3 regions of the Rahnella sp. PD4 genome follow, and region 3 is predicted to be linked to each of the others. Evidence: predicted binding sites of a transcription regulator. Region 3 holds the regulator's gene; each other region holds the start of a gene.
What was found. The regulator PurR, encoded in region 3, represses purine synthesis genes. The targets are predictions, from matches to a motif close to CANGCAAACGTTTGCNTG.

Region 1 (9,806 bases), on a different contig from region 3:
CGCCCGGAAAAGTGTGGGTCTGGTGATGCCAGGCAATATAAATTCACTGCAGGTAAGGTGTCAGCCGGAAACAGAGGATATCATTTATTAGTATGTTGTAACTAATTGCAGCCTCCGGCATCTCCTCTTTTGTCAGAAATAACCAACCCTTTGAAATAAAGCATATTTACCGCTTATACATACCGTTACACGCCGAAACCAATCACTCACGGACAACAGGGTTCGTCACGCCTATTATTCTCACATCGGCCCCGCAGTGGGGTAGACACATAAACCAAGACTCCTGAGGAATTAAACATGAAAAAAGTATTAGCTCTGGTTGTAGCCGCTGCAATGGGCCTGTCTTCTGTCGCTTTCGCTGCTGAAACTACAGCAACACCGGCACCTGCTGCCACAGCAACTACAGCGACTCCGGCTCATGCGACTAAGCATAAAGCACACAAGAAACCTGTTCAGAAAGCGCAGGCTGCCAAGAAACACAAAAAAGCAGCGAAGAAAGCACCGGTCGCTCAGAAAGCTCAGGCTGCTAAAAAACACGTGAAACACGCTAAGAAAGCGGCTCCGGTTGCACAGAAAGCCCAGGCTGCTAAAAAACACGTGAAACACGCTAAGAAAGCCGCTCCGGTTGCACAGAAAGCCCAGGCTGCTAAAAAACACGTAAAACATGCTAAGAAAGCCGCTCCGGTTGCACAGAAAGCCCAGGCTGCTAAAAAACACGTAAAACATGCTAAGAAAGCTGCTCCGGCTGCAAAAGCTACCCCGGCAGCATAAGAAGTAACGAAGAAGTCTTCGTGAGCATCGCTGCTCGCGCTTATCAAGACTGTTAATTTAACACCCGGTTCGCCGGGTGTTTTTTTCTCCGTTTATCCGCCCGAGGTACTGACAGATGATCCTGCGCCGCTACCTGTTCGAAATCACTTTTTCATCAGTGATCCTCTGTGGTCTGATCACCCTGTCTTTTTACTTCTGACGTTTTGATTCCCGCGTTCACCAGCGGATATTGTTTATTACCCTGATGCCAGAAACAAAAAAACCGCCTTCCGGCGGCTTTGTCATTTATGGCTGATATGCTCAGTAAAGCAAACGGGCACGAATGGTTCCCGGAATTGCCTTCATCAGTTGCAGTGCGGTATTCAGCGTCGTGGTATCTGTTTCAGCATCGATAACGACATAACCGATTTCAGGGCTGGTTTGCAGATACTGTGCGGCGATATTAATCCCTTGCTCCGCGAAAATCTGGTTGATGCTGGTCAGCACCCCCGGACGGTTTTCATGGATATGCAACAGACGGCTGGCTTTCTCGGTATGCGCAGGCAGAGAGGCTTCCGGGAAGTTAACCGCTGACAGGGTTGAACCGTTGTCAGAGTATTTCGCCAGTTTACCTGCCACCTCAAGGCCGATACCTTCCTGCGCTTCCATTGTCGAGCCACCGATGTGTGGCGTCAGCAGGACGTTGTCGAATTCACACAACGGAGAATTGAACGGATCACTGTTGGTCGCCGGTTCTTCCGGGAAGACGTCAATCGCCGCGCCGGAAAGATGTTTGCTGCGCAGTGCATCACACAGCGCCGGAATGTCGATAACGGTGCCGCGTGAGGCATTGATTAGCAGCGCGCCCGGTTTCATCTGGGCCAGCTGCGCCTCCGAAATCATGTCTTTCGTACCGGCAGTTTCCGGCACATGCAAGGTGACCACGTCGCTGGTGTTAAGCAATTCTTCCAGCGTCGCAATCGGCTGCGCATTACCCAATGGCAGTTTGCTTTCGATGTCGTAATAGAAGACACGCATCCCCAGGCTTTCCGCCAGGATCCCCAGCTGCGTACCAATGTGGCCGTAACCAATGATCCCCAGACGCTTGCCACGCGCTTCGAATGAACCGACTGCCAGTTTGTTCCACACACCACGGTGCGCTTTCGCATTCGCTTCAGGAATACCGCGCATCATCAGCAACATTTCGCCCAGCACCATTTCCGCAACCGAACGGGTATTGGAGAACGGTGCGTTAAAGACCGGAATACCACGACGGGTCGCAGCTTTAAGATCCACCTGATTGGTGCCGATGCAGAAACATCCAACAGCCACCAGTTTTTCTGCTGCCTGGAACACTTCTTCAGTCAGCTGAGTACGCGATCGGAGTCCAACAAAGTGCGCGTCACGGATCGATTCTTTCAGCGATTGCGTGTCTAAAGCACCTTTGTGAAATTCAATATTGGTGTAACCCGCGGCACGGAGTGTATCAACCGCACTTTGGTGGACGCCTTCCACTAACAAAAACTTAATCTTGTCTTTCTCAAGTGATACTTTTGCCATTTCCCGACCCTATAATTTTCTGACTGAATTCAAACTGCATGGTGACTGCTCACAGTCAACATAACAAAAAATCCGCCATCATCAATACAAACGATTGCCTGCCCCCCAGCAGAAGGCTCAGCGCACCTGTTGGTTTTTAGCATTTCATGCTGGTTAGATTTTTCTGAGCCAGACGTTCAGGAGGAGAAACACAGGAATGTGACATAAGTCACCAAATTAAAGCTTTTAAATAAAAGATGATTCAGTCGGAAAATTATCATCTTCATAACATTGCGTTATGACAGCGGGATGACGAGGCGGAGACTGGCTGCCCGGGACAAAAGCAGCCAGATCTTCTGCTTATAGGCTGATTACTTCAGTTTGATGGTTTTGACACCTTCGGAAGTCCCGACCAGCGCCACATCAGCCCCCCGGTTGGCGAACAGACCGACAGTCACCACACCGGCAATACTGTTGATCTTATTTTCCATCGCGACAGCATCAAGAATATTCAGGTTGTGCACATCCAGGATCACGTTGCCGTTGTCTGTCAGTACATTCTGACGGTATTCCGGCAGGCCGCCGAGTTTCACCAGTTCACGCGCCACGTAAGAACGAGCCATCGGGATCACTTCAACAGGCAACGGGAATTTACCCAACACATCCACCTGCTTAGAGGCATCCACAATGCAGATAAATTTTTTGGCAATCGCGGCAATGATTTTTTCACGGGTCAGCGCCGCGCCGCCGCCTTTGATCATTTGCATTGCGCCATTGATTTCATCTGCACCGTCAACATACACATCCAGCGAATCCACTTCGTTGCTGTCGAAAACATGGATGCCTAAGCTTTTCAGTTTTGCAGTTGAGGCGTCGGAGCTGGAAACGGCGCCTTCTATCTGGCCTTTGATGGAACCCAGTGCATCGATGAAATGCGCGGCAGTGGATCCGGTGCCGACACCGACAATGGTGCCCGGCGTCACGTAATCCAGCGCGGCCCAACCGACTGCTTTTTTCAATTCTTCCTGCGTCATAATGGCTTCTCTGTCTGATAACACGAAAGTGGCGTGAATGGTTCGGTGAAACGAAGAGTGCGGGTGATTATAAAGCATGTCCCGGCAGATTGGGCAGTCAAGAGCGTGACCAGATCACACTTATTAAGTGCAATTGTGTTGCAAACACCCCGATTTTCCTCACCACAAAACCTGACAATCTGTGGCATAGTGTCCCGATAACATTGAATCCAAGGGACAGAACTCCGATGAAACGCCCGGACTATAGAACGCTGCAGGCACTGGACGCGGTGATCCGTGAGCGCGGTTTTGAACGCGCAGCACAGAAGCTTTGCATCACACAATCGGCAGTCTCTCAGCGCATTAAGCAACTGGAAAATTTGTTCGGCCAGCCGCTGCTGGTCCGTACCGTTCCCCCCCGTCCGACTGAACAGGGGCAGAAATTGCTGGCCTTGTTACATCAGGTGGAATTACTGGAAGAAGAGTGGCTGGGCAGCGACAGCAATCACGAAAGCAACGATACACCGCTGTTGCTTTCACTGGCAGTCAACGCCGACAGTCTGGCAACCTGGTTACTGCCTGCGCTGAAATCGGTGCTGGTCGATTCCCCTATCCGTCTTAATTTACAGGTGGAAGACGAAACCCGAACGCAGGAGCGCTTGCGTCGCGGCGAAGTCGTCGGTGCGGTGAGTATACAGCCACAGCCACTGCCGAGTTGTCTGGTGGATCAGCTCGGTGCACTGGATTATTTGTTTGTGGGTTCCAAACCTTTCGCTGATCGCTATTTTCCGAACGGCGTCACCCGCTCCGCCTTACTGAAAGCACCGGCGGTGGCATTTGACCATCTTGATGATATGCATCAGGCCTTCCTGCAACAGAACTTCGATTTATCGCCTGGCAGCGTGCCGTGCCATATCGTTAACTCGTCGGAAGCGTTCGTACAACTGGCCCGTCAGGGCACCACCTGCTGCATGATCCCGCATTTACAGATTGAGAAAGAACTGGAAAGCGGTGAGCTGATCGACCTGACGCCGGGTCTTTTCCAGCGCCGTATGCTTTACTGGCACCGTTTTGCACCGGAAAGCCGCATGATGCGCAAAGTGACCGATGCCCTGCTGGCACACGGCCATCAGGTGTTGCGTCAGGACTGATTTGCCTGGCGAAAACAGAAATAAAAAACCCGCCGGAGCGGGTTTTTTCATATTTACTGTGCGGGAGCCTGAGGCTGCAATTCGAAAACGACATCGACCTGATCGTCGAAGTGAATGCTTTGCTGCTCGTAGGTTTGCGCCACATCGCTCTGGCCTGCGGCTTCAGCCGTTTTATACATACGTGCAACCGGCATCGGCTGGTAGTTAGCAACGTGGTAACGGATGCTGTAAACCGGCCCCAGTTTGGTATGGAAACCTTCGGCCAGTGATTTTGCCTGCTGCGTGGCATTTTCGATGGCTTTCTGACGTGCTTCATCGCGGAATTTATCCGGATTGGCAACACCCAGTTCAACCGCACGCACTTCATTCAGACCTGATTTCAGTGCGCCATCCAGCAGTTCGTTCAGTTTGTCCAGCTGACGTAATGTTACCTGAACCTGACGTACTGCACGGTAGCCTTTCAGCTGCGACGTGCCGTCTTTCAGATAGTTGTATTCCGGCTGAGTACGCAGGTTGGCAGCATTAATATCTTTTTTCTCAATGCCGTTTTTTTGCAGGAAAGCAAAGTATTCCGCCACGCGTTCATCAGCCTGCTTCTTGGCGCTGGCCGAATCATTCGCTGACACGCTGACTTCAATCGCCAGCGTCGCGATATCCGGCGTGGCATCCACGCTTGCGGTGCCTGACGTGACGACGTGCGGCCCGGCAGGTAATTCTGCCGCCTGTAACGTCAACGGTAATGTCCCTAATCCCAACATCGCTGCTACAGCCAATGCTTTCAGTTTCACAGTGCCTCCATTAATCATCAAAGATCTGGCAATAGATAGGTCAAACAATCTGCGAAACCGTAGCATAATCCGTTGCAACAGAAACTAAGATTAGTGACAAAACTCAAAATACCCCGGTCTGACGGGCCAGTTGTATTGCAATCCCCCACATAATGACGCCGACGATAAAGTTTATCACCCGCTGCACTTTGCCGGTATTAAGCCATGGCGCGAGCATAGCGGCGAGAATAGCCAGCCCGAAGAACCATATCACTGACGCACTGACGGCACCGAGCGCAAACCACGAACGCTCATCATGGCTCAGGCTGCCGCCCAGACTGCCAAGCACCACGAATGTATCAAGATAAACGTGCGGATTCAGCCAGGTCACCGCCAGCATGCTGACGACAATTTTCCAGCGACTTTGCTTCGCCACTTCAGCCTGAGCCAGTTCGGGATTTTTGCTGAATGCCGTACGAAATGCACCCCAGCCATACCACAGTAAAAATGCCACACCGCCCCAGCTCACCAGCAACAGTAACGTCGGGGATTGGCTCAGCAACGCGCTGCCGCCAAAAATACCGCCGCAAATCAGCGCAATGTCACTCAGCGCGCACAAGCCGGCGATCATCAGATGATACTGACGGCGGATGCCCTGATTCATCACAAATGCATTTTGCGGGCCAATCGGTAAAATCATCGCGGCGCTCATCGCCAGTCCTTGCAGGAAAATTGCCAGCATAGGGAACTCCTTCAGAGAATCAGTAACAGAGATTGCGCGCAGTGTAAGGGCTTAGCGGGCATAAGAGGAAATGGAAATTTCTAATCGGTCATTAGCCTGGCTTATCAGCGACAGTGGGATATTTCAGGCATGAAAAAGGCGCCCGCAGGCGCCTGTGAAAATCCGAATCCGGGAGATATTTATTATTCGAAAGTGCGTCGTTCTTCCTGCTGGCTGCCCGCCGCATTCGCCACCTGATACAGGTGAACATCCATTTGCGGATAAGCAATATTGATATTGTTTTTATCCAGCGCACGTTTGAACGATTCCAGCAGATCCCATTTCACGTTCTGCGCATCACCGTTGTTGGTCCAGGCATACACGATGAAATTCAGGGTAGATGCCGCCATTTCGTTCAGACGAACCACGACACCTTTATCCTGCAAAACGCGCTGATCGGCAGTGATGATATCGGTCAGGATTTTTTTCACCAGATCAATGTCAGAATCATAACCTACGCCAACAGTCAGCTCGATACGGCTGGTCGGTTCACGTGAATTGTTGATGATGTTACCGGCGATGATTTTGCCGTTTGGCACCACAATAATTTTGTTATCCGGTGTACGCAGGGTAGTGGAAAAAATTTGTACCTGAGTGACAGTACCGGCCACGCCGCCGAGGTCAACATATTCACCGGCACGGAACGGCCGGAAAATCACCAGCAGAACGCCCGCCGCAAAGTTAGACAGTGAGCCTTGTAATGCCAGACCGACGGCCAGACCGGCGGCACCGATGACGGCGATCACGGACGTGGTTTGCACGCCAATCCTTCCCAGAACCGCAATCAGCGTGAAGGCGATAATCGCGTAACGCACCATGGCGGAAAGAAAATCGGAAACCGTGATATCAATACCACGAACTTTTAACACCCGGCTGACGGCACCGGAAACGATGCGGGCGATAATCAGCCCCACAATCAGAATGAAGACTGCTGCCACAATATTCACGGCGTAATGAAGCAATAACGCCTGGTTTCTCACCAACCAGTTGCCAGCATTATTGATGCTGCCCACCACGTTCAAATCATCCATTTAAGGTACCCCAAAATTACACCCTCACGGGCTGCAAAAACTAAAGCTGCCCCGTTTAACGAGGCAGCAAGTGTTCTGTAAGGTTAACTAACAATGCGATGAAGTGCCAATTCCGTAACAAAGACTGCAGATAAATTAAGGATTTGCGTGGCTGTTTTTTAACGGTTCAGGGGTTTTGAATGCCTGAAGAGGGCCGCGACCACTCAGCGTAAAGGCAGAAATCACCGTGAAGGTCAGCGCGACTAATCCGAGGATCAGATAGGTGCCATGGAAACCGATACGGTCATACATATTGCCCGCGAAAACGGACATAAAGATGATCGCCACCTGTTTGAAGAAACAGAAGGTCACCAGATAAATCGTCGCCGAGAAACGCACTTCAAACACTGAGGTGATGTACTTGAAGCAACCGACAATCAGGAACGGCACCTCAAACATATGCAAGGTTTTCAGCACCACCACTTCCAGCGGTGACGACGCGAAAGATGAACCGATGATACGCACGGACATAATAGCACCGGCCAGCAATAAAGCATTCTTGCCGCCAATCCGGTTCACAATCAGCGGTGCGAAGAACATGATGCTGGCATTCAGCAGTTCGCCCATGGTGGTGACATAGCCAAAGACGCGCGTCCCTTCAGAAGATGACGCGAAGAAGGAGGTAAAGAAGTTAGCAAACTGCTGGTCAAATACGTCATACGTACAGGAGACGCCAATGACGTACAGCGCCAGGAACCACAGTTTTTTATCTTTCAGCAGTTCGACGGCCAGTTTGAAATTGAACGGTTTGCTGTTCGCCCCCAGTTCATTGACCACACGTGCGCTGGAGGTCACTTCCGGCCTGGCGATCAGCAACAGAATAGCAAGAATGACCGCACAGCCGGAGCCGAGCCAGAATACGAATTCATTGTTAATGGTAAACATGATGCCGACCACCGATGCGCACAGCGCCCAGCCGACACAGCCGAACATGCGTGCACGGCCAAATTCAAAGCTGCTGCGGCGACTGACTTTCTCGATATAGGCTTCAATCGCAGGTGCACCGGCGTTGTAAATCAGACCCAGGTAAATCCCGCCCACTACCGATCCAAGGTAAATATTTATTTTCAGTAACGGGCCAAATACATAAATAAAGAATGGCGCGAACAGGATCAGCATGCCGGTGATGATCCACAGCAAATGCTTTTTCAACCCCAGTTTATCGGCCAGTAAACCAAACACCGGCTGGAACAACAGCGAGAACAACGAAATACTGGCGAAGATGATGCCGGTGTCACTTTTGCTGATCTGGTTGATGTCATGCAGCCAGATCGGGAAAAACGGAAAATAGGCTCCCATGATGAAAAAGTAAAAGAAGAAGAACAGCCCGAACATCCAAAAGTTAGTATTTTTCAGGTAATACATAAGCAGATTCCTTACGTCTGAATACTGCGCTGCGGCGGGTTAAGGCCGCAGCGCTGGATATCAGGCACGCTTCCAGGTGAACGAATAATGATACTGACCGGCCGTCAGCAGGAAATCAGGACTGACGCTCGGGCTCCAGGAATCATCACCGCCGACGCCCATATGAAAGCCGTCGATGTTCAGCCATGTGCCCTTTTCTTCACGCAATAAGTGACGATGGCTGGTGTCCATCAGCTGTTGCAGGCTGTAGCGACTCAGGCCAAAGTGAAAGTTTCCACGCAGCTTCCATCCGGCGTAATCCAGTTCGCGGGTTTCTCCACGCAGGCCATTTTCGGTCGGGAAAACGTACGGCGTGTACATCTCTGTCAGTGGCAACGTCCAGCGCCCGTGCTGCGCCGCCAGACGGCGGTCAGGATAATTCTCGTGCGGTCCCAGTCCCAGCCAGCTGACGTTTTCTGCAGTCTCCGCCAGCTGGCAGGTCATGCCAATGCGACCCGGCGACGGTACATTTGACGCCACGCGGACATCGGCGCTGATATGCAGTTCGCCCTGATTATCGATGCGGAAAATCTTACGGCTCAGCAGTCGCGTTTCTTCCCCCGCCATGAATGCGTGGGTGGTGGTGATCACCACGCTGTCCTGTAACTGGTCGGCACAGATGTTTAATAAACGCGGTTCCAGCTGGTACATACCCGCCGCTTTCCAGCGTTCAACCCAGGCATTTGGATCAATACGGGTGACTTCGCTGACGCCGATATCGTTATCCACCGGCGCACGGATAAACTGGTCGCGCAGCGCACTCAGCAGACGCGGCGTTGAGCCATCAAACCACTGTTCCAGCAGTCCGCTTTGCTGGCTGAACTGCCAGCGCTGTGTGCCATGTGCTACCGTAATCAGGCCGTTTTGCTGCTCCAGTACCGGTGTAACAGCAGAAATTTTCTCCGTTACCTGTAAGGTCATTGGCTGCGGCAATTGCCATTGATCCCAGGCGCTGCGGTGCCCGGCTTCTGACCAGGCGGTCGCCTGCGGCTGATGCACTGCCACGTTCAGCCACAAATCCCCTTCCGACGAGGGAATATCGCCCAGATTCAGGGTTTGTTTGCCGTTTGGCGCGATATCTAACACCGCTTCGCCCTGCGAAATGACCTCGCCGTCATGTTCGATACGCCAGACCAGTTGTTCGTTATCACTGTGGCGGAACAGATATTCGCTCTGAATTTCCAGCATCAGCGGCGAGGTACTGATCAGCGAAAACTGGAAGAATTGCTGGGCGCGCTGCGCTTCAAACAAGGACGGATGCGGCGTACGGTCAGCAAACACCAGACCGTTCATGCAGAACTGACGGTCATTGGGCGTATCGCCAAAGTCAC
Region 2 (9,806 bases), on a different contig from region 3:
GGCGGCCACCTGCTGAATTAATATGACTGCCATTGCATATCCAACAAAGGGGACATATCTATCAGTGCAGCCCATTTCGTGGTTTTTCGCATAGTCAAGGTATTGAACGACTTACCAACCGGCGTCCACGCTCTAAGGCCAAAGGGCAGTTTGGCTTGCTTTAAAAGGGCCCTCGATAGCTTTGACGCTACGCTGGTTCCCGGTATTGCAGTTACCATCTTGCCCGGAACCGGAATGTAAGGCTGCCCTGTAATAATGAGAACTGTAGCCGTAGTATCCAACCCAAGGTGGTTTGATAAGCTTTCAATAAAAATTAGACCAAATAACTCTTGGTTACTCAGATTGGCATGCCCGTGATAAAAGTACGTTCCGCTCAGCTCTTCAGTCGTATCCATTTCAATATCCTTTTGATTAGAGGGGTTTTAGAATACCGCCGCTTTCATACGCAGACAATTGTTCCCTGACACCGAATCCCCTTTCTGCCCGGCGCGTCACTTTAATCGCATCGTCTGACTTAACATCTCGTAACGGTTTTTCATGTCCGTCATTACGTGCGCTATTTTCTCCCCGGTAGCATCCGCACCAGTGTATTGTCACGCAGACGATAATGATGCCAGAGCGCCGCCAGAGCGTGTAAACCAATCAGGTAATAACCCGTATTGGCCAGCCACATATGCACTGTTTTAAGCTGCCTTTGCAATTCCATATCCGGGAAAACACTTTTTGGCATCATGATGTTAAACATTGTCCAGTCATGACCGGCGTAATATTTCGATAAAATACCCAGTACGGGTAATCCGATAAACATCAGATAAATCACCGTGTGCGTTAGCACCGCAAGATTATGTTGCCAGCGGGGTGGCGCAGGTTTAACAGGCGGCGTGCTATACATTGCACGCACAAACACCCGTACACACATCAGAAATAATACGCAAAAACCCAGACTGTAATGCGTCAGTGTTAATAGTTCGCGTACCTGAGAGCCCCTGGCGAACGCCCCCTTGATATCCATCGTAGTATAAGTAAAAACGACTAAAACCAGCACCAACCAGTGAATCACAATTTGCACAGAGGAGTATCGGCTACGCATAGAAGTTCCGGTAAACGAAGATACGTTAACCTTACTTCCCAAGACTTAAGCTTACATTAAGAACAATGCGGGATAGCAATGAAAGGGTAAAAAAACAGAACAGTGAAACGTTTAAGAGAGGAAATAAGAAAATAAAAACTGACAGTGAACCGCATTTCCTGCCCGGCTAAAAAGCAGGGCAGAAGAAACTCAGCACATCAACCGTTCGGTTAGCGCGCGATCAGGAAACTTTCCAGTGTAGCGCCAGCATCCAGTGCTGCTTTAATGGCAGAAGGTGTACGACCCTGACCAGTCCAGGTTTTTTTAGAACCGTCAGTGTCAGTGTACTCATAAAGAGCAGGACGTGGCTTGCGTTTGGCTTTGGTGGTGACTTTCGCACTCTGATGACCCAGAAGATCATCAATCGCGATGCCGTCGTTTGCCAGCATTTCGCGATATTTCAGTAATTTTTCGTCGCGCTCTTGTTGCTGTGCACTGCGCGCTTTTGCATTTTCGCGAGTTTCTTCCACAATGGCGGTCAGTTTTTCAAGGATTTCTTCCAGGGTACTCAAAGGCATTTCGCGAGCCTGAGCCCGAAGTGTACGGATATTATTCAAAACGTTTAATGCATTGTCCATGATGTGCTCACTTTAGAGGCGTTTCATTAAATTAGTCACTCTGATTCTACACAAACAAATAATGATATCAATTGCGTCAGGATAATATTACACCTTATTACACAATTCCTGTGTGAGTCGCTTCGGTTTATTGAATTTTAATGCATTATTTTATAAGAACAGATGATGGATTAATAAATCTCCCCGCACAAACCTCCCTGAGCAGCCCAAAATAAGCAGAAAAAAATTGTTAAGCTAAATTTTCCCCTCTTTATAATAGTATCGCTGCGTGAATAACATGCGGTGCTATTATGTACAAACAGGGTCATTTCTTTTCTTTTGGCGCGACCCTCAGTACCTGGCTTATTCATTGCGCTAAATAACGCCTTGTCATAAACCCTAACTCCCTGCCGAAACCGCCAAAAAGCATTTTCTGCACAAAAAATGAAATGAAGTTTATGCTGCGGCCCATTAAAATGTGATTTACATCACATAGGGATTTTATTGACTCCATGTTTAAGACAATTTTTGTTGTTTGCGCGGCGTGCGTGGTGCTGAAACTCGCGCTGGACTGGCAGATTATTTTGCAGGTTGCGGAAGGTTAACCGTCAGCTGACGGGCCAGAGCCGCAAATTCTGTCAGATTGCGGGTTAACACGCCGCGTCGCCATATCAGCCATGTGGTCAAAAAACGATAATTATCGGCCAGCGGCCAGATGCTCACCGTGCTGCTGCCCGGCATACTTTCCAGCATACTACGTGGCATCAGCGCCAGACCGCCTCCGGCTATCACACAAGCCAGCATGCCGTGATAGGACTCCATTTCGTAAATTTTCCCCGGTGCAGCGCCATCATCCGCAAACCAGCTTTCGAAATGACGGCGATAAGAGCAGTTCGACCGGAATGCATAGAGAATCTCCCCGTTAACATCCTGACCGCGTGTCACAGGACCGTGGATGAAAAGTGAAGTGCACATTCCGCAGACATGGGGGGTGACATGTGCCCCTTTTTGTACTCATTTCAAAAATACCTAACCTGTAACCAGGTGAAAATATCCTCTTTTACTTTCGCGTTAATTGTGGCAGGAGATTAATTAACAAAGAATTAGCAATTAAAGCTAAAGGTGATTACATGAAAAGGTATTTATTAGCATTGCCCGCTGAATATTTCAGGTGCGTTAACCTCTTTATTCATTAACGGTGCAACTCAAGATCCGATTTAGAAAAATGACCTGATGAGGGGTAAATCCATGAAAGGCTTAGTGAATGATGTCTTGTCTATATTCTCACCCAAAGCGGTTAAGCCTGTTTTGGTCCGCCCGGGGTTATCACATCGCGAGATTGCCTCGCTGCAGGCCGTCGGTGTGACCACGGTGTCCTGGGCTACCTCCATGGAAGAACTCAATAACGCATTTGTTAAAAAAGCGCTGGATGCCGGTGCCGTCGGCTACCACATTACCCATGTGGAATCGCACAAACCAGGTAAAGAACAGCAACACGTCATGGCTGCCACCGCAACCTTTTACCATATCAATCACAAAGTGGCTTATGGCTGATGTGTATGGAAGGGCGCTATAAAAATGCCGTGTGCATGCGGCGTTTAGACATTAATAATCCCCCACCCACCTTTCGGCGGATGGGGATTTCTGCAACCTCTTGGCATGAAACCAAATTACATCTGGGTCAATCATGTAACCCGCTGCAACGCCTGAAATTTCTCTGGAAAGCACCCGTCATTTCCGCAGTTAACCCGTTGGTTTAGCTCACTCAATTACGCTATAGTGCGTGCGCCGCGGCAAAATCCGCTGCCGGGTTTCGCAGCCTGAATACCACACCAGAAACACATATGTCATAATTATGTGTTGGGCTCCCTTGCACCTGCAAACTCAGAGATATCGTGTTTGTACATCCAATGGTGGCTCAGGCAGGGCAACCTTCGGGTTGGCCGGGTTTCTGGTTTGTGCCGGTACTGCGAACCTTGTCTGAGCTACCACCAATAAGAGTTTCGCAGCTCTGGTGGTGGTTAAATTCACAAACCAGAGAATCCAAAGATGAAACTATCACATAGCCCTACGTTTCTGCCCTTCTGCCCTGCTGTTCCTGCGCTGTCAAAAACAGGAGTAACCCGTCATGAATAATCACGACTGGCATCAGGCTGATATCATTGCCGCATTGCGTAAGAAAGGCACCACACTGGCCGCCGTTTCCCGTGCTGCCGGTCTGAGTTCCTCGACGCTGTCTAACGCACTTTCAAGACCCTGGCCGAAAGGCGAGCTCCTGATTGCCCAGGCACTGGAAATACACCCAAGCACCATCTGGCCAAGCCGGTATTTTGATCCCAAGACCCGTGAACGTATTCAGCGGACGGTGAGATCGTCGCACAGAATATAGAAATTGATATCAGGGTGCGGAATGCGCCCTTTTTAGTGGCCGTTTTAAAAATTTGCTAATCTGCCACCGCGACCTTTTACCATATCAATCACAAAGTAGCTTATGGCTAATGTGCATGGGAGGTAGTTCTGACATAAAAACGCTGCGGCCCGTGGAGTTTGCGGCGTTATTTATTGATAATAAAGCGTATTGAAGACCATTCATTGCCCGCGCGGTAAGCTGGCAGAACGCATCCCCTTCTCGCTGAGGCATCATCATTCTCTTTTTCTTAATGATAATTACGGGTAAGATTAGTCCGAATAATAACATGTAAGGAAATAGAAATGGGATCTATGGTTTTTTGTAGAGGATGCGGAAAGGAGATCCATGAGTCGGCTAAATCATGCCCTCATTGTGGAGCAACTCAAAACGTTAATCCTCAGGGAACTAAAAGCAGGGTTGCTGCAGCTTTGTTGGCTTTCTTCCTGGGTGGTTTTGGTGTTCATAAGTTTTATCTGGGTAAAATCGGGCAAGGATTCTTATACCTCATCTTCTGCTGGACGTTTATTCCTTCAATAATTGCCTTCATTGAATTCATTATTTATCTGTGTGATTCAGATGAAAACTTCGCCAAAAAATACGGTTGAGTGAATTATTTGATTATAAAAGCCGCTTTCAAAAGTGGCTTTTTAGAATCAACTAAACACTGCGTGAAGTGTTGATAAAAAAACCCACACCCACCTTTCGGCGAATGCGGGTTTCAGTCATCTCTGTATGTTAAATCACATTACATCTGGATCAGATGTTTGATTTTCACGTCCGGATTGGTATCGGCAGCGTAATCAACACCGTTCAGGCCAAAGCCGAACAGACGCATGAACTCGCTTTTATAACCCGCAAAATCAGTCAGTTCAGCGATGTTGTCGTTAGTGACTTCATTCCACAGTTTACCGACTTCTTCCTGCACTTCCGGCGCGATCTCTTTGAGGTCAGCGCGCAGACGCCCTTCGTTATCGACCAGCGGCTCAGCGCCGTACAGGCTGTCTTTGTACAGACCGTAAACCTGCTCGATACATCCTTCGTGGGTGCCCTTTTCTTTCATCACTTTGAACAGCAGTGAAAGGTACAGCGGCATCACCGGAATAGCAGAACTCGCCTGCGTCACAACGGCTTTCAGTACGGAAACGCGTGCATCACCGCCCTGTTCTGCCAGTGTGCTGCGGATATCCAGAACACGTTTGTCCAGATCCTTCTTCGCTTCACCGATAGAACCGTTCCAGTAAATGTCCTGCGTCACTTCTTCACCCAGGTAGGTGAATGCCGTGGTTTTCGCGCCTTCAGCCAGCACACCGGCAGCTTTCAGGTCGTCGATCCACATCTGCCAGTCTTCGCCCCCCATCACTGCCACGGTGCCCGCGATTTCTTCCGGGGTTGCCGGTTCCAGCGTGGTTTCGTTGATGGTTTCTTTGTCGGTATTGATGCCGCGAATAGTGACTTGTTTACCGATTGGTTTCAGGGTGGAGTTGAACACTTCACCGGTTTTAGGATGGGTGCGGCGCGGTGCAGCCAGGCTGTAAACCACCAGATCAACCTGACCCAAATCTTGTTTGATCAGCTCAATAGTCTTTTGCTTCACTTCATCGGAGAACGCATCGCCGTTGATGCTTTTTGCGTACAGGCCTTTCGCATCGGCAAATTCTTCGAATGCGGCTGAGTTGTACCAGCCTGCAGTGGCGGTTTTAGACTCATCGCCCGGACGTTCGAAGAAGATGCCCAGCGTGGAAGCGTCAGAACCGAAAGCAGCAGAGATGCGGGCAGCGAGGCCGTAACCGGTCGAAGCGCCGATCACCAGGACTTTTTTAGGACCGCCTGCGATTTTGCCTTGTGCGGTAACATAGTCGATTTGTTCTTTAACATTCGCCTTGCAACCTTCCGGATGGGCAGTAACACAGATAAAGCCACGAATGCGTGGTTTGATAATCATATAGACCTCATTGCAACTGTCTCAGTAAATTGGCCGATAGAATATAGGTTTGCGCCGTTTCAGGCAAAACCTGACGCTTTATCGCCGCGTAAACAGACTTCTCTGACCCGTGAATGGGGGTCGTTTGCTCAGAAAGCGGAAAAAATAGACAAAAAATTGCTCTGCTGAGTGTAATTCAGTTGTGACCGCGTGCCTGCGGCAGGTTACCTATTTTCTGAAAATTCAGCACCAGAAGCCTTGTTTCCCCTTCATTTCTCCCGTCTCCTTTCAAAATCCGGATTATGCGTTAGATTTATAACGTGTGATCTGAATCACACAAAAACCATAATAAAGTCATGATTAGGGAGCATCTGTGAGTAAGAAAATAAACAGTGGCGGTCAGGATGAGGCGGCGAAAGCCCCGCAACCGACTGAACCGCTGGTAAAAGTCATTGCCTTTATAGCCACCCTGGGTGGCTTACTTTTTGGCTACGATACCGGGGTTATTGCCGGTGCTTTGCTGTTCATGAAGCACGATCTGCATCTGACATCCTTAACAACCGGGATGGTCACCAGTTTTCTGATACTGGGCTCAGCCGTTGGTGCAGTGTGCGCGGGTCGCGTGGCCGACCGTTTCGGGCGTAAAAAAGTCATTCTGGTAATGGCGCTGATCTTTATGGCCGGTTCACTCGGCTGTGCCACAGCGCCCAACGTCGTGATAATGATTGTCTGCCGGTTTATTCTGGGGCTGGCAGTCGGTGGGGCGGCCGCGATTGTGCCCATCTATATCGCGGAAATCGTGCCCTCTCATCGCCGCTGGCAGTTCGTGACGTTGCAGGAACTGATGATTGTTTCCGGTCAGCTGATTGCATATACGAGTAATGCGGCCATCAATGAAGTCTGGGGTGGCGAAACCACCTGGCGCTGGATGCTGGGTGTCGCCTGCGTTCCGGCTGTCGTGTTATGGGTCGGGATGCTTTTCCTGCCTGATACACCACGCTGGTATGCCATGCACGGCCGCTATCGCGAAGCGCGTGACGTGCTGGAACGTACCCGCAAAGCCAGTAAAGTGGAGAAAGAACTAAGCGAAATCCGCAGTTCCATGAGCTCCAGAAGCGAGAAACATTCCCGCCGTCAGAAAACCATCTCTGTCTGGATGAAACGCCTGGTCTTTCTGGGAATTGGTATTGCCATGCTGCAGCAGCTTTCCGGCGTCAACACCATCATGTTCTATGCGCCAACGATGTTACAGGCCACCGGACTGAGCACCAATGCCTCCCTGCTCGCCACCATCGCTAACGGTGTGATCTCAGTACTGATGACGTTTGTCGGCATTATGTTACTGAGCCGCTTTGGTCGTCGTCCGCTGTTACTGACCGGGCAAATTGGCTGTACCTGTACGTTGCTGGCAATAGGGCTGATCACCTGGCTGATGCCGGAAACGGTGAACGGGCATCCGGATACCGTGCGCAGTTATCTGGTCTTAGGCGGCATGCTGGTTTTCCTATGCTTCCAGCAAGGTGCGCTATCGCCTGTCACCTGGCTGTTGTTATCGGAAATTTTTCCGATGCGCATCCGCGGCATGGCAAATGGCGTATCGGTATTTGCCATGCAAATGACCAATTTCTCCATCGCCTTTATGTTCCCGATTATGCTGGAATCTATCGGGCTGACGATGTCATTCTTCTGCTTTGCCGCCATCGGCGTCGCAGGCGGGATATTTGCCATTATTTTTGCGCCGGAAACGCAGGGCAAAACGTTAGAGCAGATTGAAAAACACTTTAAAAAGCACTTACAGGATGATCCAGCTCCGCAGGAAGCGGGAAGTTAAGTTTGTGATGTTAATCCCTGTCCGGCCGGCATGTTACCTGGCCGGACAGGGGCGCCAAAGGTCAGAGAAGCCTCCCCTGCCCCTATATTTGATGCACCCTATTGTATGATCGTTTCTGCAGCCTGTTCCCTGTCCGGGGTGTAGGCACTTTGTTGCTATGCTTAAAGATAATCACCTGCCGCAACGTGAAGATCATCAATACCAGATGGTAGTGGCGCAACAGGTTTTATATCAGTGTTCTCAGTCAGCCAGCACCCGGGACAAAATGGCCAGCGCCTTTTTGAACTGCATATCAGGTATGGTCAGCGGATAGAGGAAACGGATCACATTACCGTTCACACCACAGCTGAGCATCAGCAATCCTGCGTCCAGTGCTTTATGCAAATACTGTCTTGTCAGTTCAGCCGATGGCTTGCCGGTGACCGGATCGTTAAATTCAGCCGCCACCATTGACCCCTGACCACGGACATCCACCAACGCTGCGCAACCCGCTTTGGCTCTCTTCAGCACTTCGGTGAGCTCAGCGCCCAGACGGTTAGCACGCTGGCACAGTTTTTCTTCTTCAATGATATCCAGGACTGCTAGCGCAGAAGCTACAGCCAGTGGATTCCCCGCATAAGTGCCACCAAGTCCCCCCGGTTCCGGCGCGTCCATCAGTGCGGCGCGCCCCGTTACACCCGAGATGGGCAAACCACCACCAAGACTTTTCGCGATGGTGACGATGTCCGGTTTGGCATCCGGATAATATTCTGAGGCGAACATTTTGCCGGTGCGGGCAAACCCGCTTTGCACTTCATCCGCAATCATCACGATGCCATGACGGTCACAGATTTCGCGGAGACCTCTCACAAACTCTTCCGGTGCGATATTGAAACCGCCCTCACCTTGTACCGGTTCATACAAGATCGCGGCAATCTGCTGCGGCGCGATATCGCTGCGGAAAATGCGCTCAATACTTTCAAGTGCCATTTCAGTGGTAACCCCCTGAACGGCGTTTGGATATTGGGCATGGAAGACCGAAGCAGGGAACGGCCCGAAGCCCGCTTTGTAGGGTATCACTTTGCCGGTCAGTGCCAGGGTCAGCAGCGTGCGACCATGAAATGCACCGGAGAAAGTAATGATACCGGGACGGCCGGTGGCGGAACGGGCAATTTTCACCGCGTTTTCGACGGCTTCCGCGCCGGTACTGAAGAATGTTGTTTTCGCTTTGCCGCTTACCGGTGAAATTGCATTGATGCGTTCAGCCAGTTTCACAAAACTGGCGTAAGGCACAATCTGGTAGGCTGTGTGTGTGAACAGGTCAAGCTGGTTACGGATGGCTTCTACGATTTTCGGGTGACGATGCCCCGTGTTCAGTACCGCGATCCCGGCGGTGAAATCGATGTATTCACGCCCGTGCTCATCCCATAATGTGGCGTTTTCCGCCTTCGCCGCATAGAAATCACACATTACACCGACACCCCGGGGTGTCGCTTCTTGACGGCGTTTTTCCAGTTCACTGTGATTCATCTTTTGCTCCTGCCTGCAGGTTGATGATTTTTAGATTGCCGGTTACACGTTGAACAACTTGTCTGAATAGCAACCTGTTCTTGTTTTTTATCCCATCAGCGGCCCCATAATCCAGAACCCGTTCTATTTATTTTGAGGATCCACTTTTGCGCTCATTGCTTTCTGGCCTCATTATGCAGCGTCTCACTGAGTTTTCTGATGCCTGGTCCGGCACACTGAGCAAAAAGATTTATCAGGTATGACAACAGGCTATATTTTTGATGACAGTATTTCAGCCGGCAACGTTTACCCTTGTCATAGGGCTGGATTAGCCGCCCGGTCCGGTGATGCACCTCGCGGCCTGAATATTTCAGGGTGCCAGATATTGCGACACATTAATCATTGGATCTTAAAATCCTGTAATCACTGAATCACTGAATCACTGAATGGTGGGTTCTCAGAATCCTGTT
Region 3 (9,806 bases):
TTGCCGGACATTGTCTGAATGAACCCTGGCTCTTCACGTTTTCCATTGCCGCATGGCTGGGGATTTGTACGTATGTCTCCAATCATTATCAGAACAATGTCTCATATGCTTTTGCGCTGGCGGGTTACACGGCAGCCATCATCGCGTTCTCCACCGTAGACGTCACCGATACGACACAAATTTTTGATATCGCACAGGCGCGTGTCGGTGAAGTTATCACCGGTATTTTGTGCGGTGGTTTTATGATGATGGTGCTGCCCAGCACCTCCGACGGCGACGCCCTGCTCACCTCGCTGCGCAAAATGCATACTCAGTTGCTTGAACATGCGCAATTGCTGTGGCGGACAGAAATTTCTGATCAGATCAGAACATCCCATGAAGGGGTGATCGGACAAATCCTGACCATGAATCTTTTACGTATTCAGGCATTCTGGAGCCATTACCGCCTGCGCCGCCAAAATAATGTGCTCAATTATCTGCTGCATCAGCAATTACGCATGACCAGCTACATTTCCAGCCTGCGCCGGATGCTGCTGAACTGGCCCCATCCTCCTGAAAACTTACAGGAGGTACTGGCCGTTTTGCTTAATGAACTGCGTAAACCGGATACGGATAAGTACCAGCTGTCCAGAATTTTGCTGCATATTCAGCCGCATGATACTGCTGACTTCCGCCATCAGGCTTTCTGGCTACGTTTACGCGATTTTTGCTGGTTGTATCTTCGCAGCGAACGTTGGTTACAGCGGGTAGAACATGCCAACGTGGCAGAAGCCGAAACACTACAGACACCGAAAATCAGCCGCCTTGCCCAACACACCGATACCCTCGAGGCTGCGTATAACGGGCTGCGGACGTTTTTGTGTATTGTGACCGGTTGCGCATTCTGGATGACGACACAATGGGATGCCGGTGCCGGTGCGGTGGCGCTGACTGCCGTCAGCTGCGTACTTTATTCCTCTACGGCCTCACCGATCAGCAGCGTCACGCTGTTAATAAAATCACTGGGATTATTGTTTGCTGGCTGTTTCCTGCTGAAGTTCGGGCTGATGGTACAAATCGACAATTTTTGGGTGTTCTGCGCCTTCTTCCTGCCGATGTTGGTGACGATGCAGATGATGAAACTTCAATACAAACAATATGCAGGTTTATGGGGGCAGATGATTGTATTTATGGGATCATTTTTAGCGGTTACGAACCCGCCGGAGTATGACTATCAGTCCTTTATGAATGACGGCGTGGCAAAAATTGCCGGTGTCATGCTGGCAGGGATTGCCTTCCAGGTGTTAAGGCCAAGCTCTGATAAGCGTAAAAGCCGCCGCATTATTCGCGCCCTGCGTCGTGATTTTATGGATCAGCTTAGCCGCAGACCCTCGCTGAGCCATTTTCAGTTCGAATCCCTGATTTATCACCGGATGAACCAGCTCAATCAAAGTAAAGATCACATCTCGCGAACCTGGTTATTACGCTGGGGTGTGGTGCTGCTCAATTGCAGCCACATTGTCTGGCAGTTGCGCGAATGGGAAACCCGTTCAGATCCCCTGTCTGCAGTACGGGACGTGTGTATTCATTGTCTGAAAGGGGTGATGACGGAGCGCGGCGTCAGCCATGAAAATCTTGACGCCACACTGGCTGAACTCATGCGGATGAGCAATTCACTGGCGCACCATCCGGAACCTGCGGCGCGTGAACTGGCGGGCGTGATCTGGCGTTTATACTGCTCGCTTTCACAATTACAACAGGCCATCTCAACAGAAGACGGCCCGGCGGTCAGTACCACAAAACCCGCGTAAAGGCGTTAAGGAACATCAAATCCTAATGCTGCTTTACGAATGCGGAACCATTGCTGACGGGTCATTTCCAGAGACAATGATTTCAGCGCTGACTGAACACGCTCAATTTTACCCGAGCCGATGATCGGCAGCGGCTGAGACGGCAGGCGCATGACCCAGGCGTAAACCACCTGTTCAATGGTGTCTGCACCCATTTCATTCGCAACAGCCTGAAGTTCCTCACGCAGCGGCTGGAATTGCGTCTCGCTAAACAAACGCCCGCCCCCCAGACAGGACCAGGCCATCGGTCTGATACGCAGCTGCTGGCAAAGATCCAACGTGCCGTCAAGGATGGCCGGCTGATGGATCGGGGAAATTTCTATCTGATTAGTCACCAGCGAAAAGGGCAGACGCGACTGCAACAGGCTGAACTGCGCCGGGGTGAAGTTAGACACACCGAAATGTTTTACTTTGCCGCTTTTGTGCAACTGCGTAAACGCTCCGGCGACTTCATCCGCATCCATCAGCGGATCCGGACGGTGGATCAGTAATAAATCCAGATAATCGGTACGCAGATTGCGCAATGATTTCTCCGCCTGCCCCACGATGTACTGCGTATCCGTAATGTAATGACCAATTTTGTTGTCGGGGTCTGCCGTGGTGGCGATACCGCATTTACTGACCAGTTGCATTTGTTCCCGCAAAGAGGGTTTAAGGCGCAATGCCTCACCGAATGCCGCTTCGCACTGATAGCCGCCATAAATGTCTGCATGATCGGCCGTTGTAATGCCCATCTCAATGTGCTGTTCCATGAACGCCAGAACCTGCTGCGGCGTCATGTTCCATTCCATCAGTCGCCAGTAACCACAAATCAGCGTGGAGAATACCGGCCCTTGCGGAGAAATCGGGGTACGTGCTTGCATTATAAATCCCTTATGTTTTTGATTTTCGACCCACAGAATACACAACGCCTGTGGCGCTGTATTGATGCGATGCGCAAGAATAGTAAAGAAGCGGACCGCCGTCACGACAACGGTAAAAGACAGGTGAAATCAGAACAACTCTGGTTGCTCCGGTGAGGGTTCGTCCGGTTGTTTTCCTGTGCGTTGCTGGCGCAGCAGGCGTTGCTGACATAACCGCAGCACATGGCGTTTTTCTGCGTCAGTCATTTTCATCCAGCCGAAACGCTCCTCGCGGCTGCGCAGACAGCCACGGCAATATCCGCGTTCATCCGCCTGACAAATGCCACGGCATGGACTGGGGATGTCAAAAAATTCGAGTTGCTGAGCCACATGCCCTCCGCAAATAACGGTGAATATTTATTCAAGACGCTTTCCTGCTATCCCGCAAGGTGATTTGCGCCTCAATGTTTCATTCTTCAAATATCTGCAACACAGGCCTGTTACCCTTCCTTTCGCCATTTTCACCTGTCGGAAAATGGCCCTACTGTTTCGCAAGCCTTCACCAAGAAAACAGATGTTTGCCCTCACCTCAGCCGGCACCCGCCGGCTCTTTTTCATTTTTTTCTGTCCGTTAAGTATGGATGCAAAGCTGAAATCAGACTGTGTTTCGCGAAAAAGCACCGTGCGCGTAGTCACAGGCAGGTCAGATGCGATAGAAAGGTGGCATTAAGAAAAGGTCGTCTGACGTGAATATAATCCCTGAACGTCTTACCGATCAGTCCATTAACTTCGGAGTTACTGAAATGACCAAGCTTTTCACCCCTATTGTTGTCGGTAAAAACACGCTACCTAACCGTGTTTTTATGGCTCCGCTTACCCGTCTGCGCAGCATCGAACCCGGTGACATCCCGACACCGCTCATGGGCGAATATTATGCACAGCGCCACAGTTCTGGCCTGATCATTACTGAAGCCACTCAGGTTTCATTCCAGGCGAAAGGGTATGCCGGTGCACCGGGCCTGCACACGCCGGAACAAGTTGCTGCATGGAAAAAAATCGTGGACGGCGTTCATCATAAAGACGGACGCATTGCGGTTCAGCTGTGGCATACCGGACGCATTTCACATAACAGCGTTCAGCCCGACAACCAGACACCCGTTGCGCCTTCCGCCGTCAATCCGAACACCCGCACCAGCTTGCGTGATGAACAGGGGCACGCCATCCGTGTCGATTGTCCGACACCGCGTGCCTTAGCACTCAGCGAAATTCCGGGGATCGTGAACGATTTTCGTCATGCCGCCGCCTGCTCCGCTGAAGCCGGTTTCGATTACATTGAACTGCATGCCGCGCACGGCTATCTGCTGCACCAGTTCATGTCTCCGGCATCAAACCTGCGTGAAGATGAATACGGCGGCAGCATTGAAAACCGTACCCGTCTGACGCTGGAAGTCGTGGATGCCGCCATTGACGCTATCGGCGCTGATCGTGTGGGCATACGTATTTCACCTATGGGACCCTTCAACGGGCTGGATAATGGTGAAGACCAGGAACAGGCTGCGATTTATCTGCTCGATGAACTGAACAAACGCAAACTGGCGTACCTGCATATTTCCGAACCGGACTGGGCGGGCGGCAAACCTTACAGCACAGAATTCCGTGCAGTGATCCGTGCGCACTATCAGGGCGTGATTGTCGGTGCTGGTGCTTACACCGCAGAGAAAGGCGAAGAGCTGATCGAAAAAGGTTATATCGATGCCGTGGCATTTGGCCGCAGCTATATTGCAAACCCTGATCTGGTTGAGCGACTGAAATCTCACGCGCCGCTTAACGAACCCAAACCGGAAACCTTTTATGGCGGCGGTGCTCAGGGTTACACCGATTATCCGACACTGTAATAATTAAAAAAGAGTCATTGACTCCTTGCAGCAGAAGTGGCCCTCCTTCTGCTGTTTTTTTTGGGTCAGTCATTCAACAATCGGTTGCCCTTTTACAGACAAAGTGGCTGCTATCAGTTAGTCTTGACCCGTTAATTCTCATCCTGCAAATAAAGAGGAACCTATGCGTTTACTCCACACCATGCTTCGCGTTGGCGATCTGCAACGTGCTATCAGCTTCTATACCGATGTTTTAGGTATGCGTTTGCTGCGTACCAGCGAAAACACTGAATATAAATATTCTCTGGCTTTCGTCGGTTACACCGAAGAAAGTGAAGGTGCAGTGATCGAACTGACCTATAACTGGGGCGTCGACAGCTACGACATCGGCACCGCTTACGGTCATATCGCATTGGGCGTTGATAACGTTGCGCAAACATGTGATGACATCCGTAATGCGGGTGGGAAAGTGACCCGTGAAGCGGGCCCGGTCAAAGGCGGCTCCACTATTATCGCGTTTGTTGAAGATCCGGACGGTTACAAAATCGAACTGATCGAATCCAGACACGCAGGACAGGGGCTGGGTAATTAAATTTCCCCGACCACCGACTGGGGCGCAATCGCGCCCTTTTTTATTGCCTGATTTTTGCCACAACCCTGCAAGCGGCGGCAAAATTTGTCATAATGCGCGCTGAATTCGATGAAGATAAGAAACTAATGGCCGAGAATAGTGACATTAACGCCCTGAGAGGCCGTTTTCGTGGTTTTTATCCCGTGGTTATCGATGTAGAAACCGCCGGATTTAATGCCAGAACCGATGCGCTGCTGGAAATTGCAGCGATCACGCTGAAGATGGATCAGGACGGCTGGCTGCAAAGCGATGAGACCGTGCATTTCCACGTCGAGCCTTTTGAAGGTGCGATACTGGTGCCGGAAGCGCTGGCATTTAACGGTATCGATCCGACCAATCCGTTACGCGGCGCAGTCAGTGAATATGAAGCCCTGCATGAGATTTTCAAAGTCATCCGCAAAGGAATGAAAGAGCAGAACTGTAACCGTGCGATCATTGTGGCGCACAACGCGAATTTTGATCACAGTTTCCTCATGGCAGCGGCCGAACGTGCCGGGCTGAAACGTAATCCGTTCCACCCTTTTGCTACGTTTGATACTGCCGCGCTAAGCGGGCTGGTACTCGGGCAAACGGTGCTGGCAAAAGCCTGTATCAGTGCGGGTATCGATTTTGACAGCAGCCAGGCACATTCTGCGTTGTATGATACCGAGCGCACGGCCGAGTTGTTCTGCGAACTGGTAAACCGATGGAAACGCCTTGGCGGCTGGCCTCTGGTGCTTTCAGACGAACAAGCCGAAGACGAAACGGCGTCTGAAGAAAATCAGTAATGACGACTTTCCGGCGGACTGAAAACAAAAAAGAGCGACATCATGTCGCTCTTCATATTTTCCGGTCGAAAAGCCGGTGATCTTCCGTAGTATTACTCTTCAGAAGATTTGTATTTCTCAGCAGTTTCTTTGATCAACTGCTGCAGCTCGCCGCGCTGGAACATCTCAACCACGATGTCGCAGCCGCCAACCAGTTCGCCGTCCACCCACAATTGTGGGAACGTTGGCCAGTTAGCAAACTTTGGCATCTCAGCACGGATGTCCGGGTTCTGCAGGATATCCACGTAAGCAAAACGTTCGCCACAGGCAGAAAGCGCCTGAACAGCCTGAGCAGAGAAACCGCAGCTTGGCAGTTTTGGCGAACCTTTCATGTACAGCAGAATCGGGTTTTCAGAAACTTGCTTCTGAATCTTTTCAATAGTTGGAGTAGTCATTTCTTGCTTCCTCAAGCCGGTACAGGCTGTCACGATCATTGCTCTTCACGCGCAGCACAAAGAGACGGTGTACAATCACAATACCTTCTATTGTAACGACGGCAGCCATCAGATAAAAACGCCATTTTTTGTGGGGTCTTTCTCAGTGCTGACAATTTATTTAACCATTTTTAGCGGGTGCGCTCAGGCTCACATATTTAAACATTCATCGGGAATAACATTTCCGGCGTTCATCAATCCGATCAAATTTGCAGAATTCCACTGATTAACTCAAATATTAACATCATGAAAAACGGTCATTTTTTTGACTAAAAATGGCGGTTATTTCGACATAAAAAAAGCTATTAACTTTTTCTCACAATATGATCTAGAATCGAGGCAATTCGTGCTTTTTTGTCGGGTTCTTTTAGGCAATACTCTGACATCCCTGATGTTTAACCTACCACTCATGGTAACGAAGCTATGCGCTTACTGTTCACGCTTTTTGTGCTGCTCTTTACCCAGCTGTTTTTAAATATGGCACATGCGTCGCCACAGACTCGTGTCTCTGCCGATCAGCGTAAAAGTCATGTTAATCAGGCTGCGCCGGAAGAACGACGAAAGCGAAAAACGGTTGCTGCGAAAAACAGTAAAAAAACGAAAACCGCGCCCGTCACAGAACAAAAAACTCAGGATAAGAATTCGAAGAAGAAAGTGAAAAGCACCGAACTGGTTAAACGAAAGACCACGACGGAGAGAAGCGCCAAAACGCGGGCCGAAAGTAAAAAAGAAAAGACACTCAAGACCACGCGGGCCGAGAGCAAAACAGAGAGACATAGCAAAACCCGTGCCCTCGCGAAAAACAGCACGGAAAAGGCCGGTAAAAAAGAAGCCTATGGCCGGCACCGTAAAGGTAAGAAATTCGAAGAAGACAGCAAACCGATTACGCTAAGTGCAACACATAAAAAACGCTATCAGCATGCTCAGCAAACGGCCATGACCAAACTGATGCACCAGGTAGGAAAACCGTATCGCTGGGGCGGAACCTCGCCGAATACCGGTTTTGATTGCAGCGGCTTAGTTTATTATGCTTACAAAGATTTGATCCGTATAAAAATGCCACGTACAGCGAATGAAATGTATCACCTGCGCGATGCCGCTCCGGTCAAACGCGGCGAACTTGAAAGCGGTGATCTGGTGTTCTTCAGAATCAATAACCGCGGCGCGGCAGACCATGTTGGGGTTTACGTTGGCAACGGCAAGTTTATTCAGTCTCCAAGAACGGGCGAAGACATTAAAATTACTTCTCTTGGCGATGATTACTGGCAAGACCACTATGTAGGCGCACGTCGGGTAATGACCCCTAAAACGATCCGATAATAAACAATTCGTTAAGTCTGAAGGTTCGCTAATCAGCCATTGAATAGCATTTAACGAAGCGTTTCTGCAGGGAAGAACATCGGCGGTAACGGTCACTGCGTAACATTGAAAAGGGCGACGCCTGTGACAGGCGTCGCCCTTTTTTATGGCGGATCACTTATTGAATCAGTTCATTATTGCAGTGAAGCTGAAAGCGATAATCATAAGCAAAGCGCATACCGTGGTGATCAACGATAATTTCAGGTTGCTGTCCATCAAACCCCCTTTCGGATCAAATTGTGGCATTTCTTAATACCACACTCATTGTGTGCCAACGCATTTTCTCATAATTAACCTTTAAAATCTTGTGTTGAATGACAATGCGTTCCTGAGAATTTTGCTTCCACTTTCCTGCATTATAAGAGAAAATTGTCGGTTAACACGTCTGTGTGCCGGTCGATTTCACCCGAGAGCATTTCGCGCCTCATTCTGAAGAATCCACCCAATGATTTCACTGCCCTTTGAGAAGCCAGCAGTTAAATCCTCGCAGGCAAACGATTAACATAATGCTAACGTGCTGAAGCACGTGAGTTCAGGAGTCATTGTTTACATGGCAACGATTAAAGATGTCGCAAAGCGCGCTGGCGTTTCCACTACAACCGTGTCGCACGTCATCAATAAAACACGTTTCGTCGCCGAAGAAACCAAAGAAGCGGTTCTCCTTGCAATCAAAGAGTTACATTACTCTCCGAGTGCTGTAGCCCGCAGTCTGAAGGTCAATAACACTAAAACCATCGGCCTGCTGGCCACCTCAAGCGAAGCGCCCTATTTTGCCGAAGTGATTGAAGCCGTGGAAAACAGCTGCTTCTCCAAAGGCTATACGCTGATTTTGTGTAACTCGCATAATAACCTGGAGAAACAACAGGCCTACCTGCAAATGCTGGCGCAAAAACGCGTCGACGGCTTGCTGGTGATGTGCGCGGAATACCCTGATGAATTGCTCAATATGCTCGAAGAGTACCGCTCGATTCCCATGGTGGTCATGGACTGGGGTGAAGCACGCAAGAACTTTACCGACAGCATTATCGATAACGCTTTCGAAGGTGGTTACATGGCCGGTCGTTATCTGATTGAACGCGGTCATCGTGATATTGGCGTGATCCCCGGGCAACTGGCGCGTAATACCGGCGGCGGCCGCTTCCAGGGTTTTGTGAAAGCACTGACTGAAGCCAATATTCCTCTTCGTGACGAATGGGTAGTTCAGGGTGATTTCGAACCAGAGTCTGGCTACCAGGCAATGCATAAGATTCTGATGCAGAAGCATCGTCCGACTGCCGTATTTTGCGGCGGCGATGTGATGGCAATGGGTGCAATTTGTGCCGCAGACGAACTCGGCCTTCGCGTTCCTCAGGATATTTCCGTGATCGGGTACGACAATGTGCGTAACGCCCGTTACTTCTCCCCGGCGCTGACAACCGTGCATCAGCCGAAAGAACGTCTGGGTGAAATGGCCTTTACGATGTTACTGGACAGAATTGTCAGTAAGCGTGAAGAGTCCCAGACCATCGAAGTGCATCCGAAACTGGTCGAGCGCCGTTCAGTCGCCGACGGCCCGTACCGCGATTACCGTCGTTAACAAATAACAAACGCCTGCCTGTGCAGGCGTTTGTTCTAATCGCGCAGCCATTCCTGATTCATGGTGTCTGTATCGCCCATGTATTCCAACAGCCAGCTCAGTGAAGGTGAAGGATTGCTTTGATCCCACGTCAGGCAGCACGGGCTGTCAGGGAATATATTCTCCAGTGCCAGCACCTGTAATTTTCCCTGTTCAATCCACGGCATGACCCGGTGAACCGGCATCATACCCACGCATAAACCCTCAGTCAGGCATTCCAGCGCACAGGTCCAGTCCGGCACGACCAGACGCCGCTGGTTATCGAGCGTCCAGGTATCACGCTTAGGCAATGTCCGGGAAGTATCTTCCAGGCACAATGCCGGATAAGGTCGCAGTTGATCATCGTTCAGCGCACCGGATAGCTGCGCCAGCGGATGTTGCGGGCTGACGACACAATGCCAGTCCATAAATCCCAT

Region 1: serA (phosphoglycerate dehydrogenase) is a predicted target of PurR. The motif match lies at 2,394-2,411, and genes of this name have one in related genera.
Region 2: cybB (cytochrome b561) is a predicted target of PurR. The motif match lies at 1,191-1,208, and genes of this name have one in related genera.

The regions. Positions count from the first base shown of each region.
Region 1 is NZ_JBLZQF010000003.1:387,194-396,999, reverse strand. Features, by position in the region: gene ACOZIO_RS10675 (5-formyltetrahydrofolate cyclo-ligase) at 1-26, shown strand, start outside; gene asr (acid resistance repetitive basic protein Asr) at 298-771, shown strand; gene serA (phosphoglycerate dehydrogenase) at 1,072-2,310, opposite strand; gene rpiA (ribose-5-phosphate isomerase RpiA) at 2,661-3,323, opposite strand; gene ACOZIO_RS10655 (LysR family transcriptional regulator ArgP) at 3,551-4,453, shown strand; gene ACOZIO_RS10650 (oxidative stress defense protein) at 4,507-5,241, opposite strand; gene argO (arginine exporter ArgO) at 5,345-5,962, opposite strand; gene mscS (small-conductance mechanosensitive channel MscS) at 6,145-7,032, opposite strand; gene ACOZIO_RS10635 (MFS transporter) at 7,168-8,436, opposite strand; gene ACOZIO_RS10630 (beta-galactosidase) at 8,497-9,806, opposite strand, start outside.
Region 2 is NZ_JBLZQF010000004.1:46,667-56,472, forward strand. Features, by position in the region: partial or broken gene ACOZIO_RS12010 (STM2901 family protein) at 1-395, opposite strand, end outside; gene cybB (cytochrome b561) at 557-1,090, opposite strand; gene ACOZIO_RS12020 (H-NS family nucleoid-associated regulatory protein) at 1,300-1,707, opposite strand; partial or broken gene ACOZIO_RS12025 (LysR substrate-binding domain-containing protein) at 2,266-2,640, opposite strand; gene ACOZIO_RS12030 (DUF1471 domain-containing protein) at 2,935-3,240, shown strand; gene ACOZIO_RS12035 (helix-turn-helix domain-containing protein) at 3,815-4,075, shown strand; gene ACOZIO_RS12040 (TM2 domain-containing protein) at 4,399-4,701, shown strand; gene fabV (enoyl-ACP reductase FabV) at 4,842-6,038, opposite strand; gene ACOZIO_RS12050 (sugar porter family MFS transporter) at 6,391-7,848, shown strand; gene ACOZIO_RS12055 (4-aminobutyrate--2-oxoglutarate transaminase) at 8,089-9,357, opposite strand.
Region 3 is NZ_JBLZQF010000001.1:856,085-865,890, forward strand. Features, by position in the region: gene ACOZIO_RS03790 (FUSC family protein) at 1-1,790, shown strand, start outside; gene ACOZIO_RS03795 (aldo/keto reductase) at 1,796-2,692, opposite strand; gene ACOZIO_RS03800 (DUF1289 domain-containing protein) at 2,822-3,061, opposite strand; gene ACOZIO_RS03805 (alkene reductase) at 3,475-4,566, shown strand; gene gloA (lactoylglutathione lyase) at 4,730-5,137, shown strand; gene rnt (ribonuclease T) at 5,230-5,943, shown strand; gene ACOZIO_RS03820 (Grx4 family monothiol glutaredoxin) at 6,036-6,377, opposite strand; gene ACOZIO_RS03825 (hypothetical protein) at 6,358-6,486, opposite strand; gene ACOZIO_RS03830 (C40 family peptidase) at 6,840-7,736, shown strand; gene ACOZIO_RS03835 (YnhF family membrane protein) at 7,902-8,021, opposite strand; gene purR (HTH-type transcriptional repressor PurR) at 8,326-9,351, shown strand; gene punR (DNA-binding transcriptional activator PunR) at 9,387-9,806, opposite strand, start outside.